DNA from 2 places in the Pseudomonas sp. RIT-To-2 genome. Region 2 is predicted to be linked to the other one. Evidence: predicted binding sites of a transcription regulator. Region 2 holds the regulator's gene; the other holds the start of a gene.
What was found. Region 2 encodes sigma-54, which starts transcription at its own class of promoters, with help from an activator protein. Its sites were predicted from a motif close to ANTGGCATNNANNTTGCTNT; they were not measured.
Positions count from the first base shown of each region.

Region 1 (7,870 bases), on a different contig from region 2:
TATCTCGTTGCCAAGCCCATAGCCGTTTCACTGAGACGCCGCTTAACACACTTTTTCCAAGGCCGACGTGCTTGTGATTTCGTGCTAGGTCACTGGGGGAATGAGATGATTCGTAAGCGCTCCATGAACCCCACCTACCGCAAGGTGAGGCCATCTTTTACCGTGGCATTTTCGGTGAACAGTTCCACGGCAACAGCGCTTCATAATCTGCCACCGACTGCGCATGGGGCAGCCGCTCCAGTGCGTGGCGCAGCCACGTATAGGGCTCTTGGCCGTTGATCTTGGCGGTCTCGACTAAACTGTAGAGCTGAGCACTGGCGGCGGCACCCTTGGGCGTGTCGCTGAACAGCCAGGCTTTGCGGCCAATCACAAATGGCTTTATTGCGCGCTCTGCCGGGTTGTTGTCGATCGGCAAATACCCAGCCTCCACATAACGCTCCAGCCGACTCCAATTGCTCGCCAGGTAATTCACAGCCTTGCCGAGCACACTTTGCGACGTCACATGCGGATGCGTTTTGTCCAGCCAACTTTTCAACTGTCCCAGGATCGGTAGGCTCTTCTCCTGCCGGCCAGTCAATCGCTGCTCATCGCTGGCGTCCTTCAGTTCACGCTCGATGCCATACAGCTTATTGATCAATGACAGCGCCATATCCGCGCGCCCAGCTTTGCCCTTGGGCTGCACTTTCTGAGCGTCAACAAACTTGCGACGCGCATGTGCCATGCACGCCAATCGTTCGACACCCGGCTGCAACGCCAAGGCGTTGTAGCCCGCGTAATCGTCCGTCATCACATAGCCGCGATAACTTTCCAGCAAGCGCAACGGCACATCCTGCGCACGGCTGGAGGTGTAGTCGAACAGCACGACCTTCCGATCCGGTGGCCCACTGGCTTGCACCCACATCCAGGATTGGCTGGTCGGGTCTCGATCCGGTTCTTTAAGGACTTGGACGCGCGTTTCATCACAATGGATGACCGGGCTTTCCAGCAATCGGTCGCGTATCAGATTCAGCAGGGGTTGCAGGTGCTCACTGCACTGAATCACTCAGCGCGCCAAGGTCTGACGCGGAATTTCGATACCGTGTCGGCTCAGCACCGTTTCAAAACGGTGCAGCGGTAAGCCATCGACATACTTGGTAGTCAACAGCATGGCCAGCACGGTCGGGCTGGCCATGCTCTTTTCGATCAACTGAGCAGGTTTGTCAGCGGTGACCGGGGCAGTTTCGCAACCACGGCAGCCGTAAACTTTACGGATGTGTTTGATCACACGGATCTGCATTGGCACGATATCCAGCTGCTCGCTGGTTTCGTCACCGATCACGTGTTTGCGGCAACCGCAGGCACAGGTCAGCTCGTGCTCGGGCAGTTCGTGGATGACTTCAATGCGCGGTAGGTCAGCGGACAGCGGTTTGCGCTTGCCGCGACGCGGGCTCGGGGTAACCACTTCCTCGTCTTCATCGACCGGAGGTGTCGACAGGCTTTCCGGCTCGTTGAACAACGCGAGCTGCGGGGTATTGGTTTCAACTGTCTGCTCGGACTTGCGACTGAACAGACGGTCGCGCAGCAGCTTGACCTGCTCTTTGAGATCGACGATCTGGCCCTTATCGACCGTGCGCTCCATCAATAACTGCGCAAGCATCTGCTTAAGCAGTACGGGGTCATCGGGAAGGTCTTCGGGCATGGAAATCATGCCCCGGATCGTGCGGTACAGCCTCGTGCAAGCGGTTATCAAGGTTGGTCCGAATATCTGTGGTAGCTGGCTTGCCTGCGAACCGTTCGGGTCTCAACCGTTGCCAGCAAGCCAGCCACCACGCCTGAACCTGAAGTCACTTGAAGTTTTAAGCAGAACCTAGTCTGGCAATCAGGTTATTGACGGCATTGCCGAACGCGATTGACGACAGTAGTTCGGAAATTCCGGATATGAGTTGGATTTCATTCGAACAAATCAACTCTTGGCCGGCAAATTTCAAGGTGCATGGAAATCCCTCGACATGTTGTTTCCAGCCTGCCGCGACTTCTGACGCCGTCTTGTTTTTTTTAGTTAGCGAAAGCTGGAGTACGTCTTCCTGGAAGTACTCCGACTCAATACGGTTGAGTTTTTTCAATCGGTTAGCAGCTTGGCTGAGCGTAGAGGATGCGCGCTCCAGCTTTAGTTCACCGGGTTCAAAATCCTTCAGGTCTGAATTGATCTTCTCGAACACAGCATCAATTTTTATTAAAGTAAGCTTTGAGCTATTGGCCTTTGAAACGCTTTGTGTGACGAGATCAAGGAAACTCATGTTGCCACCTTCTTTAAGCTACACATAACTGGAAAATGGTCGGAGACATCTATCCAGTTTTCCTCAAGTGACAGTTCCACCACGCTATCTTCAATTCCATATGTGAGCCCTAGGTTGCGTTGGAGGCTGTCTGTTCTTGAAGGGCAGACGTTAAGCGTGCTCAGGTTGACGGTCAAGGCAACGCGGTAAAAGCAGAAATTTCCTTCACGAACTTGTAGGACGATACTGCAACGCCTCCGCCACATGCCCGCGTCCTATCTGCGCGACTTCCTCCAGATCGGCCAACGTCCGCGCCACCTTCAACAGCCGGTGCGCAGCCCGCAACGATAACGTCAGCCGCTCGCACGCGGTTTCCAGCCAGTGCTCATCGGCTGTGGATAACTTGCAATGGGCTTTCAGCCCCGGCAGGTCGAGGAAGGCATTGGCACAACCCTGGCGCTTGAACTGCCGTTCGCGGGCGGCGGCCACGCGGGCTGCGGCATGAGCAGTGTCGTCGCCGGGTTGCGGGGTGGGGTTCAGGGCCGTGGTTTCGCGGGCGACGGTCAGGTGCAGGTCGATGCGGTCCAGCAGCGGCCCCGATAGCTTGTTGCGGTACCGGGCGATCTGGTCGGTGCTGCAACTGCAGCGGCTGCTGGGGTCGCCGAGATATCCACAGGGGCAGGGGTTCATGGCGGCGACCAGTTGAAAGCGCGCCGGGAAGCGGATCTTGTCGCGGGCGCGGGCGATGACTATTTCGCCGGACTCAAGGGGTTCACGCAGCACCTCCAGTACCTTGCGATCGAATTCAGGAAGTTCGTCGAGGAAGAGCACCCCATGGTGGGCCAAGGTAATTTCCCCTGGTTGCGGACGGCTGCCACCCCCGACCAGCGCGGCGCCGGAAGCCGAGTGGTGGGGATGGCGGAACGGCCGCTGCGGCCAGTGCGTCAACGGTGCGAGGCTGGCGACTGATTGAATGGCCGCCACCTCCAGCGCTTCGCGTTCGTCCAACGGCGGCAACAGCCCGGGCAGGCGGCTGGCGAGCAGGGTCTTGCCGGTACCCGGGGGGCCGCTGAACAGCAGGTTATGCGCTCCCGCGGCAGCGACCAGCAATGCGCGCTTGGCGGCCTGCTGGCCCTGTACCTCGCTGAGGTCCGGGTAGGGGCGGTTGAGCAGGATGAGGCCATTGGAGCTGAACGGGCTGATACGCTGCTGCTCATTGAAGTGACAGACCAGCTCCAGCAGGTTGCTGGCGGCTATGACCACCAGCCCGGAGGCCAGGCTGGCTTCCTCGGCGTTCTCGCAAGGCACCACCAGCGCCCGTCCCGCCTCCCGCGCCGCCAGTGCCGCAGGCAGCACGCCCTGAACCGGGCGTATGGCGCCGGACAGCGCCAATTCGCCCAGGCATTCCACATCACGCAGTGCCGCGCTGGGAAACTGGCCACTGGCGGCGAGTATGCCCAATGCGATGGCCAGGTCGTAGCGCCCACCGTCCTTGGGGAGGTCGGCGGGTGCCAGGTTCTGGGTGATACGGCGTGCCGGGAAGTTGAGCTGCGAATTGACGATGGCGCTGCGCACGCGGTCCTTGCTCTCCTTGACCGAGGCTTCCGGCAGGCCTACCAGCGTGAGCGAAGGCAGGCCATTGGCAAGGTGGGTTTCCACCGTGACGGCCGGCGCGCCGACACCGACCTGGGCGCGGCTGTGGACGATGGCTAGGGACATGGTTGCTCCGTGCGTTGAAGGGGGGCCGCTTCCTGCGGTGTCTGAAGGGTAGTGGGTGGCGGGCCGGCTGGGCGCTGGATATTGCGGCAGGGTGTTTCCGCGGTGCCTGCTTCCCGAGCTTTGCCCGGTCCCACAAGGAGCCTTCAAAAGCGCTTGGCGTAGACAAGGCTCGCTACGGCATCGTTTGGAATCTGCCTGGTTACCTCGGCAAATCACTCATGAACGCCTCTAACCGCGACCTCAACCATCGCTCGCCAGGATCGGTGTCCATCACGCTCAGCCACACCATCGACAAATCCAGCGTCGGCGTATCGAACGGCAACGGCTCGGTGTACAGGTTCCCATACCCCACCATGGCATTCGCCGCATAGTCCGGCGCCCCGGCGAGCAGGTCGGTGCCTGCCAGCAGCGCGGGCAGGGCGCTGTATTGGGGTACCGAAAGCACGACGTTGCGCTTGCGTCCGATCTCTTCCAGCCACTCATCCACCACGCCACTGGTATTGGCCATGTGTGACACCAGCACGTGGGGGCGGGCGCAGTATTCGTCCAGGGTCAGGGGGTGGTCGGATTTGTCGGCGCGCAGGATGCGTGGCTGGATGCGGCGCAGCAGTTTGCGCTTGGCGTTCGCCGGCAGGCCGCGAGTCTGGCTGATGCCCACGGTGATTTCGCCGGAGGCGAGCAGGTCGGGGACCCGCCAGTAGTCGACGTGCTGGACCACGAACACCACCTTCGGCGCTTCCAGGCGCAGGGCGCGCAGCAAGGGCGGCAGCAGGCCGAATTCGACGTCGTCGGACAGGCCGATGCGGAAGGTGGAGGTGCTGATGGCCGGGTCGAAGTCGTGGCTGAGGCTGATGGCGATGGACAGGGCGTCCAGGGCCGGGGACAGGTGGCGGGCCAGTTCTTCGGCGCGGGCGGTGGGCTCCATGCGGTGGCCGACGCGCACGAACAGCGGGTCGTTGAACATGGTGCGCAGGCGGTTGAGCGCCGAGCTGATGGTGGGCTGGCCAAGGAACAGCTTTTCCGCGACGCGGGTGACGTTGCGTTCCAGCATCAAGGTCTCGAACACCACCATGAGGTTGATGTCGGCCTTGCGCAATTCGTTGCGGTTCATCGGCGTGTGCCTCCAGTCCTTCAGATGAAGGCTGGAGTGTAGAGCGTGTGGGAGCCGGCTTGCCAGCAAGCGTTGGGGAAAAGCGCGCTGGCAGGCCAGCTCCCGCAAAGGCTGACTATGGGGTGGGGGGCGTCAGGCGCGCTTCCAGTTCAGCCATCTTGGCCTCCAGCGCTTCCAGGCGCGCGCGGGTGCGTGCCAGCACGACCATCTGGCTGTCGAATTCTTCCCGGCTGACCAGGTCCAGTTTGCTGAACCCGCTTTGCAGCAGCAGCTTGAACTGGCTTTCCAGTTCCGCGCGCGGTTGGGCGGTGTCGCTGCTGAACAGGCGCGAGGCGTGGTCGCCGAGGGCGTCGAGGAAGGCTTTGGGCGCAAGCATGGTGAAATTCCTGAATCTGATGGCCTGGAGTGTACCACGGGGCCGTCTATAGTCAGTTCGTGGCGCGCGCACGGTTTTTGCGCATCGCCGTGATCCACGGCGCACCAGTTTGGCGCGCAACCGTTGATCAGGTGTGGGGCAAAGCAGGGCGCTGGCGGTAAATAGGCCGAATTTGTTGAGTTGCGCGGACATGGCAAGGTTTCTGCTTAGACACCATTGACCCATGCACTGATGCAGTCGATGTGACGAATGCAGTGCGCAGGCGGAGCGGGAAGTGTTTCGTCAGGAGCGGTTCTGGTGGTCGGTCAGGGGATGCAGGATCGACGACGCGTTACAAAGCCAGACACTGCGCTTAGACTTGAGCTGGGTTTGTTTTCCTGGGGCAAGTCCACTAATTCGGGAGAAAGTTTCATGAAGCTAGTCACTGCCATCATCAAGCCGTTCAAATTGGACGATGTACGCGAGTCGTTGTCCGAAATCGGCGTGCAGGGCATTACCGTTACCGAGGTGAAAGGCTTCGGGCGGCAGAAGGGTCACACCGAGCTGTATCGCGGCGCGGAGTACGTGGTCGACTTCCTGCCCAAGGTGAAGATCGATGTCGCCATTGACGACAAGGATCTGGACCGTGTGATCGAGGCGATCACCAAGGCCGCCAACACCGGCAAGATCGGTGACGGCAAGATTTTCGTGGTCAATCTGGAACAGGCGATTCGCATCCGTACCGGCGAAACCGACACCGACGCGATCTAAGCCGCCCCAAACCCCAACGCCCCAGGAGATAACAACATGACTCTGCGTCGCTTCGCAGGGCTAGGAGCCCTTTTGTCCCTCGTTTTGCCAACGCTTGCGATGGCTGCAGACGAGGTGGCAACCCCAGCCGCCCCCGTGCTCAACTCCGGCGACACCGCCTGGATGCTCACGTCCACCGCGCTGGTGCTGTTCATGACCATTCCGGGCCTGGCGCTGTTCTACGGCGGCATGGTGCGGTCCAAGAACATCCTCTCGGTAATGATGCAGTGCTTCGCCATCACGGGCCTGGTCAGCATTCTGTGGACCATCTACGGTTACAGCATGGCTTTCGACACCACCGGTATGGAAGCGGGCGTAGTCAACTACAACTCCTTCGTGGGCAGCCTGGCCAAGGCTTTCCTGGCCGGCATCACCCCTGCCAGCATCACTGGCCCCGCAGCGCTGATTCCTGAAGCGGTATTCGTCACCTTCCAGATGACCTTCGCCATCATCACCCCGGCGCTGATCGTCGGTGCCTTCGCCGAACGCATGAAGTTCTCGGCCATGCTGGTGTTCATGGGCATCTGGTTCACCCTGGTCTACGCACCGATCGCACACATGGTCTGGTCCGGTCCTGGTTCGCTGCTGGGTGACTGGGGCGTGCTGGACTTCGCCGGTGGTACCGTGGTGCACATCAACGCCGGTATCGCTGGCCTGGTGGCGTGCCTGGTGCTGGGCAAGCGCAAAGGCTTCCCGACCACCCCGATGGCTCCGCACAACCTGGGCTACACCCTGATGGGCGCTGCCATGCTGTGGGTAGGCTGGTTCGGCTTCAACGCCGGCTCCGCCGCGGCCGCCAACGGCACCGCCGGCATGGCCATGCTGGTTACCCAGATCGCCACTGCCGCCGCCGCACTGGGCTGGATGTTCGCCGAGTGGATCACCCACGGTAAACCCAGCGCTCTGGGCATCGCCTCGGGCGTGGTCGCAGGCCTGGTAGCCATTACCCCTGCCGCCGGTACCGTGGGCCCGATGGGCGCGCTGGTCATCGGCCTGGCTGCTGGCGTGGTGTGCTTCTTCTGCGCCACCACCCTGAAACGCAAACTGGGCTACGACGACTCCCTGGACGCCTTCGGCGTGCACGGTATCGGCGGTATCCTGGGCGCTATCCTCACCGGTGTGTTCGCCGCACCGTCGCTGGGTGGCTTCGGCACCGTGACCGACATCGCCGCACAAGTGTGGATTCAGTGCAAAGGCGTGGCGTTCACCATCGTCTACACCGCGGTGGTCACGTATGTGATCCTCAAGGTGCTGGACATGGTCATGGGCCTGCGCGTCAACGAAGAAGAAGAGTCGGTGGGCCTGGACCTGGCTCAACACAACGAGCGTGGCTACAACCTGTAACCACCCATGAAAAATGCCCGGCTCGCCGGGCATTTTTTTGCCCGCGATTTGTCATTTGCTCAGGGCGCAAACGGTTTGCGCGCGGGAACTTCCAGCTTGTTGCCGGCATCGATTCGGTGTAGGCATTTGGCTTACACGCATTGATGAATTTAGCCCCTTTGCTTTTTCCCAGAGCGCGCTAGAATGCGCCCCGAACGTGTGGAGAATGGTATGTGGCAGCAACGGTTGATCACCTTGAAGCCAAGGCCGCGCGGCTTCCATCTGGTAACGGATGAA
Region 1 is NZ_JAPYKM010000008.1:186-8,055, forward strand. It holds partial or broken gene tnpC (IS66 family transposase) at 158-1,687, opposite strand; gene QBK88_RS09170 (hypothetical protein) at 1,836-2,276, opposite strand; gene QBK88_RS09175 (YifB family Mg chelatase-like AAA ATPase) at 2,481-3,974, opposite strand; gene QBK88_RS09180 (LysR family transcriptional regulator) at 4,174-5,085, opposite strand; gene QBK88_RS09185 (accessory factor UbiK family protein) at 5,201-5,461, opposite strand; gene glnK (P-II family nitrogen regulator) at 5,873-6,211, shown strand; gene QBK88_RS09195 (ammonium transporter) at 6,248-7,594, shown strand; gene QBK88_RS09200 (secondary thiamine-phosphate synthase enzyme YjbQ) at 7,805-7,870, shown strand, end outside.
Region 1: glnK (P-II family nitrogen regulator) is a predicted target of sigma-54. The motif match lies at 5,651-5,670, and genes of this name have one in related genera.

Region 2 (7,870 bases):
CCACCGCGGCCCTGGTGCTGGGCGACGCCTTGGCCATTGCCCTGCTGGAAGCCCGCGGCTTCACCGCCGAGGACTTCGCCTTCTCGCACCCCGGTGGTGCCCTGGGCCGCCGCCTGCTGCTCAAGGTGGAGAACGTGATGCATGCCGGCGACGAACTGCCGCAGGTGCAACGCGGCACCCTGCTCAAGGACGCGCTCATGGAAATGACCCGCAAGGGCCTGGGCATGACCGTGGTACTGGAGGCCGATGGCCGCCTGGCCGGGATCTTCACCGACGGTGACCTGCGCCGCACCCTGGACAAGGCCATCGACGTGCACAGCGCGCGCATCGAGCAGGTCATGACACCGCATGGCAAGACCGCCCGCGCCGAGATGCTGGCCGCCGAAGCCCTGAAGATCATGGAAGACCACAAGATCAGCGCGCTGGTGGTGGTCGACAAGGAAGACCGCCCCGTGGGCGCCCTGAACATGCACGACCTGTTGCGTGCGGGAGTGATGTAAATGACCCAGAACCTGCTGCAACGCGGCCAGGCCGTGAAGCTGGCCGTTTTCGACGTCGACGGCGTACTGACCGACGGTCGTTTGTACTTCCTGGAAGACGGCAGCGAACTCAAGACCTTCAATACCCTGGATGGCCAGGGTATCAAGATGCTGATCAACTCGGGGGTGGCCACCGCCATCATCACCGGGCGCAAGAACCCCATCGTCGAGCGCCGGGCCAAGAGCCTGGGCATCGCCCACCTGTTCCAGGGCCGCGAAGACAAATTGGTGGTATTGGACGAGCTTCTGGCGCAACTGGGCCTAAGCTATGAACAGGTAGCCTACCTGGGCGATGACCTGCCCGACCTGGCGCCTATTCGCCGCGTCGGCCTGGGCATGGCGGTGGCCAACGCCACGCCATTCGTGCGCGAACATGCCGACGGCGTCACCCAGGCCCGTGGCGGCGAAGGCGCCGCCCGCGAGTTCTGCGAGCTGATCCTGCGCGCCCAAGGCAACCTCGAAGCGGCCTTGGCCGCCTATTTATAGAGTTTCCCATGCCGAGCAAAAAACTGCGCAACCTACTGCTGTTCTGCGTCATCGTGGCGATCTTCGTCTCGGTCGGCTATTGGAACATCAACCCGGACACCTTCCTCGAAAAGCCCGCCGCGGCCATCGACGACAGTGCCATCGACTATTACGCCATCAACGCCCACAGCGTGCAGTACCTGCCGGATGGGGGCGTGCAATACCGCATGACCGCCGACAAGGTCGAGCACATGCAGGCCAGCCAGATCACCAAGGTGACGAACCCGGACATGAACCTGTACCGTGGCACCGTATACCCATGGCATGTGACCAGCGACAAGGGCGAAGTGAACCCGGACGGCACCCAGGTCGAGCTTATCGACAACGTGCGCATCGCCCGTACCGACCAGAAAGACCGCCCTACCCTGATTACCAGCACACGCATGACGGTATTCCCACAACAGCAATATGCGCAGACAGACCGAGACGTTAGAATCGACGGCGCCGGTGGCGTCTCTACGGGCAAGGGCATGAAGGCATATTTGAAAGACAGCAAGATCAACTTGCTGTCCAACGTAAGAGGATTGTATGAGGCTCGTTAAAACCCTCCCTTTATTGCTCTCCCTGGGCTCTGCACTGGGGAGCGTTAGCGCCTGGGCACTGCCAACGGACCGCGACCAACCGATCCACATCCAGTCCGACGATGCGCAACTGGATGACAAGCAGGGCGTGGCTGTCTACAAGGGCAATGTGATCATTACCCAAGGCACCATGAAGATCACCGGCAACACCGTGACCATCACCCGAAACGCGCAGGGCGACGTGGACACCTTCACCTCCGTGGGCAACCTGGCCTACTACGAGCAGAAGCCGGCCATCGACAAGCCGATCGTGCAGGGTTGGGGCAAGACCATCCAGTACCAGTCGGCGCTGAACCACATCACCCTGATCGACCAGGCCAAGGTGGTGAACGACGGCAATACCTCCGAAGGTGAGAAGATCATCTACGACACCGTCAAGCAGGTGGTCAACGCTGGCCGTGCCAATGGCACCAAGATCACGGCGCCGCGTCCACGGATCGACATGGTCATCCAGCCGAAAAGCAAAACCGACCAGCAGCAGGGCAAGTAATGGCGACTCTCAAAGCCCAGCACCTGGCCAAGGCCTACAAGGGCCGGCAAGTGGTGCGTGACGTCAGCATGTCCATCGAAAGCGGGCAGATCGTCGGCCTGCTGGGGCCCAACGGCGCCGGCAAGACCACCTGCTTCTACATGATCGTCGGCCTGGTGCAGGCGGACCAGGGTCGCGTGCTCATCGACGACCTGGACGTCAGCCACCAGCCGATGCACGGCCGCGCACGCTCCGGTATCGGCTACCTGCCACAGGAAGCCTCGATCTTCCGCAAGCTGTCGGTGTCGGACAACATCATGGCGATCCTGGAGACGCGCAAGGAGCTGGACAAGCCCGGGCGCCTCAAGGAGCTGGAAAGCCTGCTGCAGGAGTTCCACATCACCCATATTCGCGACAACCTGGGCATGAGCCTGTCCGGTGGTGAGCGGCGCCGAGTGGAAATCGCCCGCGCCCTGGCCACCGCGCCCAAGTTCATCCTGCTGGACGAACCGTTCGCCGGTGTCGACCCGATTTCGGTCGGCGACATCAAGCAGATCATCCACCACCTCAAGAACAAGGGTATCGGGGTGTTGATCACCGACCACAACGTTCGCGAGACACTGGACATCTGCGAAACCGCTTACATCGTCAACGATGGCCAGTTGATCGCCGAGGGCGATGCCGAAACCATCCTGGCAAACCAACTGGTGAAAGAGGTTTACCTCGGTCACGAGTTCCGCCTGTAAAGGCGAGGTGTTTGGCTTGATGCCTGGGCGTGTCGCATTTTTTTAGCCCCACGGGGCTTTTATTGCGGCATCGCTCTAGGCAAACACTTCGGTTTCAGGCATATAATTTGCTTACGACAAAAGCCGAGAGCCTCGGCGCCCTGTAGTGGATGGCGCTTTGCGCCGGCGAATAAGGTGTTAAGCCCCTGCCATGAAACCATCGCTCGTCCTAAGAATGGGCCAGCAACTGACGATGACACCGCAGTTGCAACAGGCCATCCGCCTCCTCCAGCTCTCCACCCTGGACCTCCAGCAGGAAATCCAGGAGGCCCTGGAATCCAACCCCATGCTCGAGCGCCAGGAAGAAGGCGACGATTTCGACAACAGCGACCCGATGGCCGACAAGGCCGAGCAGCAGGTCACGCCGGAAATCCAGGAGCCCAGCTACCAGGAAACCACCGCACCCACCGTCGACAACCTCGAAGATGGCGAGTGGAGCGAACGCATTCCCAACGAGCTTCCCGTCGACACCGCCTGGGAAGACATCTATCAGACCAGCGCCAGCAGCCTGCCCAGCAACGATGACGACGAATGGGACTTCACCACCCGCACGTCGGCCGGCGAGAGCCTGCAGAGCCATCTGCTGTGGCAACTGAACCTGGCGCCCATGTCCGACACCGACCGGCTGATCGCCGTCACCCTGATCGACTGCATCAACAACCAGGGCTACCTGGACGAGACCTTGCAGGAAATCTGCGACTCCTTCGACCCGGAGCTCGACATCGAGCTGGACGAAGTCGAGGCCGTGCTGCACCGCATCCAGCAGTTCGAGCCCGCCGGCATTGGTGCCCGCGACCTTAGCGAGTGCCTGCTGCTGCAATTGCGCCAGATGCCCGCCAAGACCCTGTGGCTGGCGGAAGCCCAGCGTCTGGTGGCCGAGTACATCGACCTGCTGGGCAGCCGCGACTACAGCCAGCTGATGCGGCGCATGAAGCTCAAGGAAGACGAACTGCGCCAGGTGATCGAGCTGGTGCAGAGCCTCAACCCGCGCCCTGGCTCGCAGATCGAGTCCACCGAAGCCGAATACGTGGTGCCGGACGTGATCGTGCGCAAGGACAACGAACGCTGGCTGGTGGAACTGAACCAGGAAGCGGTGCCGCGCCTGCGGGTCAACCCTCAGTACGCCGGCTTCGTGCGCCGCGCCGATACCAGCGCCGACAACACCTTCATGCGCAACCAGTTGCAGGAAGCGCGCTGGTTCATCAAGAGCCTGCAAAGCCGCAACGAAACCCTGATGAAGGTGGCCAGCCAGATCGTCGAGCACCAGCGTGGTTTCCTTGACTACGGCGACGAGGCCATGAAGCCACTGGTACTGCACGATATCGCTGAAGCGGTGGGCATGCACGAGTCGACCATTTCGCGGGTGACCACGCAGAAATACATGCACACGCCGCGTGGCATATACGAGCTGAAATACTTTTTCTCCAGCCACGTCAGCACCTCCGAAGGCGGTGAATGCTCGTCCACGGCAATTCGCGCGATCATCAAGAAACTGGTTGCCGCCGAAAATCAGAAAAAGCCATTGAGTGACAGCAAGATCGCTGGTTTACTGGAGGCACAAGGCATCCAGGTAGCCCGCCGCACTGTCGCCAAGTACCGTGAATCCCTTGGGATCGCGCCGTCCAGCGAACGCAAGCGGTTGATGTGATCCTGGCGGCGCGCAAGCGCCGCCGGTGGGCGCGCCAGATGAGCCACAGCGTTCCAGTGGCAGGTTATCCGACCTGTCTCTTTATGCACTGGCAATAAGGAGAAAGCGGTATGCAAGTCAACATCAGTGGACATCAACTGGTTGTGACCGACGCCATGCGCACTTACATCGGTGAGAAACTGGACCGATTGGAGCGCCATTTCGACAAGATCACCAACGTGCAGGTCATCATGGAGGTCGAGAAGCTGAAACAGAAAATCGAGGCCACCCTGCGCGTACCCGGTGGCGAAGTAGTGGCCAACGCGGAGCATGACGACATGTACGCGGCCATCGACCTGCTCACCGACAAGCTCGACCGCCAACTCAAAAAGCATAAGGAAAAACAGCAGAGTCTGCTGCAAGGCGCGACTGCCCGCTGACCCTCCCCACTCATGACTCAACTTCAACATATCCTGACCCCCGGCCGTTCCCTCGTGAACGTGCCGGGCGGCAGTAAAAAGAAAGCCATCGAAACCATCGCCACCTTCTTTGCTCGCGAAGTGCCGGGGCTGGAGATGCAGGTGGTGTTCGACAGCCTGATCGCCCGTGAAAAACTCGGTTCCACCGGTTTTGGCAACGGCATCGCCATCCCCCATTGTCGCCTGCCCGGCCTGACATCGCCGGTCAGCGCCCTGCTGCACCTGGAACACAAGATCGACTACGACGCCATCGACGGCGCCCCCGTGGACCTGATCTTCGTGCTGCTGGTGCCCCAGGAAGCCACCAACGAACACCTGGCGCTGCTCAGCCAGATCGCCAGTATGCTCGACCGCGCCGACGTGCGTGAGCGCCTGCGTTCGGCCAAGAGCAGCGAAGCACTCTATCAAGTGGTTCTGGACGAACAGAAAGGTCATTGACCATGCGCCTGATCATCGTCAGCGGTCGCTCCGGCTCGGGCAAGAGCACGGCCCTGGATGTACTGGAAGACAACGGCTTCTACTGCATCGACAACCTGCCGGCCGGGCTGCTGCCGGAACTGGCCGAGCGCGCATTGATACGCACCGAGCTGGCCCAGCCACTGGTCGCCGTGTCCATCGACGCCCGCAACCTGCCTAGCGACCTGTCACGCTTCCCGCAGTTGCTGCAGGAAGCGCGGGACAAGCACATCCAATGTGATGTGTTGTACCTGGACGCCGACGAGGAAACCCTGCTCAAGCGTTTCTCCGAAACACGGCGGCGCCACCCGCTCAGCAACACTTCGCGCTCGCTGGCCGAGGCGATTCGGGTGGAAACCGACTTGCTCAGCCCGATCGCCGACCTGGCCGACCTCAAGATCAACACCACCCATCTGAATCTCTACCAGTTGCGTGACTCCCTCAAGCTGCGACTGCTGAACAAGCCCGAGCCGGGCACCGCGTTCCTGATAGAGTCGTTCGGGTTCAAGCGGGGCATGCCGGTGGACGCCGACCTGGTGTTCGACGTGCGCTGCTTGCCCAACCCCTACTGGAAGCCCGAACTTCGCGACCATTCGGGGCTGGAACAACCGGTCATCGACTACCTGGCGGCCCAGCCGGATGTGGAAGAGATGTACCAGGACATCGCCAGTTACCTGCAAAAGTGGTTGCCGCGCTTCGCCGCCAGCAACCGCGCCTATGTCACCATTGCCATCGGTTGCACCGGCGGGCACCATCGTTCGGTCTACATTACCGAACGCCTGGGCCAGGCTTTGCAGCAGACGCTCAAGAACGTTCAGGTTCGCCACCGCGACCTCAGTTGAAAGGACCCCCACCGCGATGCCCGCTCGTGAAATTGAAATCATCAACAAGCTTGGCCTGCATGCTCGCGCAGCGGCCAAGTTCGTCGGCGTGGCCGGTAAGTTTCCTGATTGTCAGGTACGCATTGGCCGCAACCCCGATAGCCTGATCGACGGCAAGAGCATCATGGCCGTGATGATGCTGGCGGCCGGCAAGGGCACGCAGGTGTACTTGAAGACCGAAGGCGAGCAGCAGGAAGAAGCCATGGCGGCGATTGTCGAACTGATCAACAACAAGTTCGACGAAGGCGAGTGAGCGCCCTGCCCCGCTCAGCAAAAAGCCCGGCCTAGTGCCGGGCTTCTTCGTACAGCGCTGACCCGTGAAGGCGTTCAACCCCGACTCTACAACGGCGCAAACCGTGCCAGCGCTTCGGTGACGATGATCGCCGCGCCTGCCAGCAACAGCGCACTGCCCAACAGCAAACGCAAGCGCGTGAACACCAGGCGCCGGTTCATCAGGCAATGGCAGCCCGGTAGCGACGCTCCACTTCGGCCCAGTTGACCACGTTGTAGAAGGCGTTGATGTATTCAGGGCGACGGTTCTGGTACTTCAGGTAGTAGGCGTGTTCCCACACATCCAGGCCCAGGACAGGCGTGTTGCCGTTCATCAAAGGGCTGTCCTGGTTACCGCTGCTTTCAACCACCAGCGTCTTCTGCGGGGTGACGCTCAGCCAGGCCCAGCCACTGCCGAAGCGGGTCAGCGCAGCCTTGGTGAAGGCCTCCTTGAAGGCGTCGAAGCCACCCAGCTCCTTGTCGATGGCCTGGGCCACGGAGCCCTGGGGCTGCCCGCCGCCCTGAGGCGCCATGACCTCCCAGAACAGGGAATGGTTAGCGTGCCCGCCGCCCTGGTTGATCACCGCACCCTGAAGCTTCTCGGGTAGCTGCTTCACCGCGGCGACCAGCTTTTCAACCGGCCATTCGGCGTATTCGGTGCCGTCCACGGCCGCGTTGAGGTTGTTGATGTAGGTCTGGTGGTGCTTGGTGTAGTGGATTTCCATGGTCGCCGCATCGATGTGCGGTTCCAGGGCGTCATAGGCGTAAGGCAGCGCAGGCAAGGTATAAGGCATTTCAGTGAACTCCATAGTGAGGGGCCGTCTGGCCCCGTTGCTCCTGGCCAAACAGCAGCCGGCTGGTGCGCGGGTACTCGCCATGCTCGCTGATGAAAGCCAGCAACTCGGCGTAAGTCTTGCTGCTGTGGCGCAAGGCGGCTTCACGCAGCGCAGGCGTCAGCCGTGGGTCCTGGGCGGCCTGCAGCAGGCGCTGATGGATCGCGCACAGGTATTCGGCACTCTCTTCCGGCTGCATCAGTCGCAGGTGCAGGTCTGCCAGGTTGTGATGGGAAATCACGCAGGCTGCCACCGCCTCGTCGACATCCGCCCAGCGTTCGAACAACACCTGGGCCAGCGCGAGAGCTTGCAGGTACAACTCCCGCGCATCGACCAGTTCGCCTCGGGCAAAGCAGGCGTTGGCCATTTCGATGGTGCGTTTCCAGTGCTGCATGGTGTGCCTCCGAAGCGGTGAACGGCGATCA
Region 2 is NZ_JAPYKM010000002.1:277,499-285,368, forward strand. It holds gene QBK88_RS03225 (KpsF/GutQ family sugar-phosphate isomerase) at 1-500, shown strand, start outside; gene QBK88_RS03230 (KdsC family phosphatase) at 501-1,025, shown strand; gene lptC (LPS export ABC transporter periplasmic protein LptC) at 1,034-1,606, shown strand; gene lptA (lipopolysaccharide transport periplasmic protein LptA) at 1,593-2,135, shown strand; gene lptB (LPS export ABC transporter ATP-binding protein) at 2,135-2,860, shown strand; gene QBK88_RS03250 (RNA polymerase factor sigma-54) at 3,051-4,547, shown strand; gene hpf (ribosome hibernation-promoting factor, HPF/YfiA family) at 4,658-4,966, shown strand; gene ptsN (PTS IIA-like nitrogen regulatory protein PtsN) at 4,979-5,443, shown strand; gene rapZ (RNase adapter RapZ) at 5,446-6,303, shown strand; gene QBK88_RS03270 (HPr family phosphocarrier protein) at 6,320-6,595, shown strand; gene QBK88_RS03275 (superoxide dismutase) at 6,795-7,406, opposite strand; gene QBK88_RS03280 (hypothetical protein) at 7,408-7,839, opposite strand; gene QBK88_RS03285 (class II fumarate hydratase) at 7,868-7,870, opposite strand, start outside.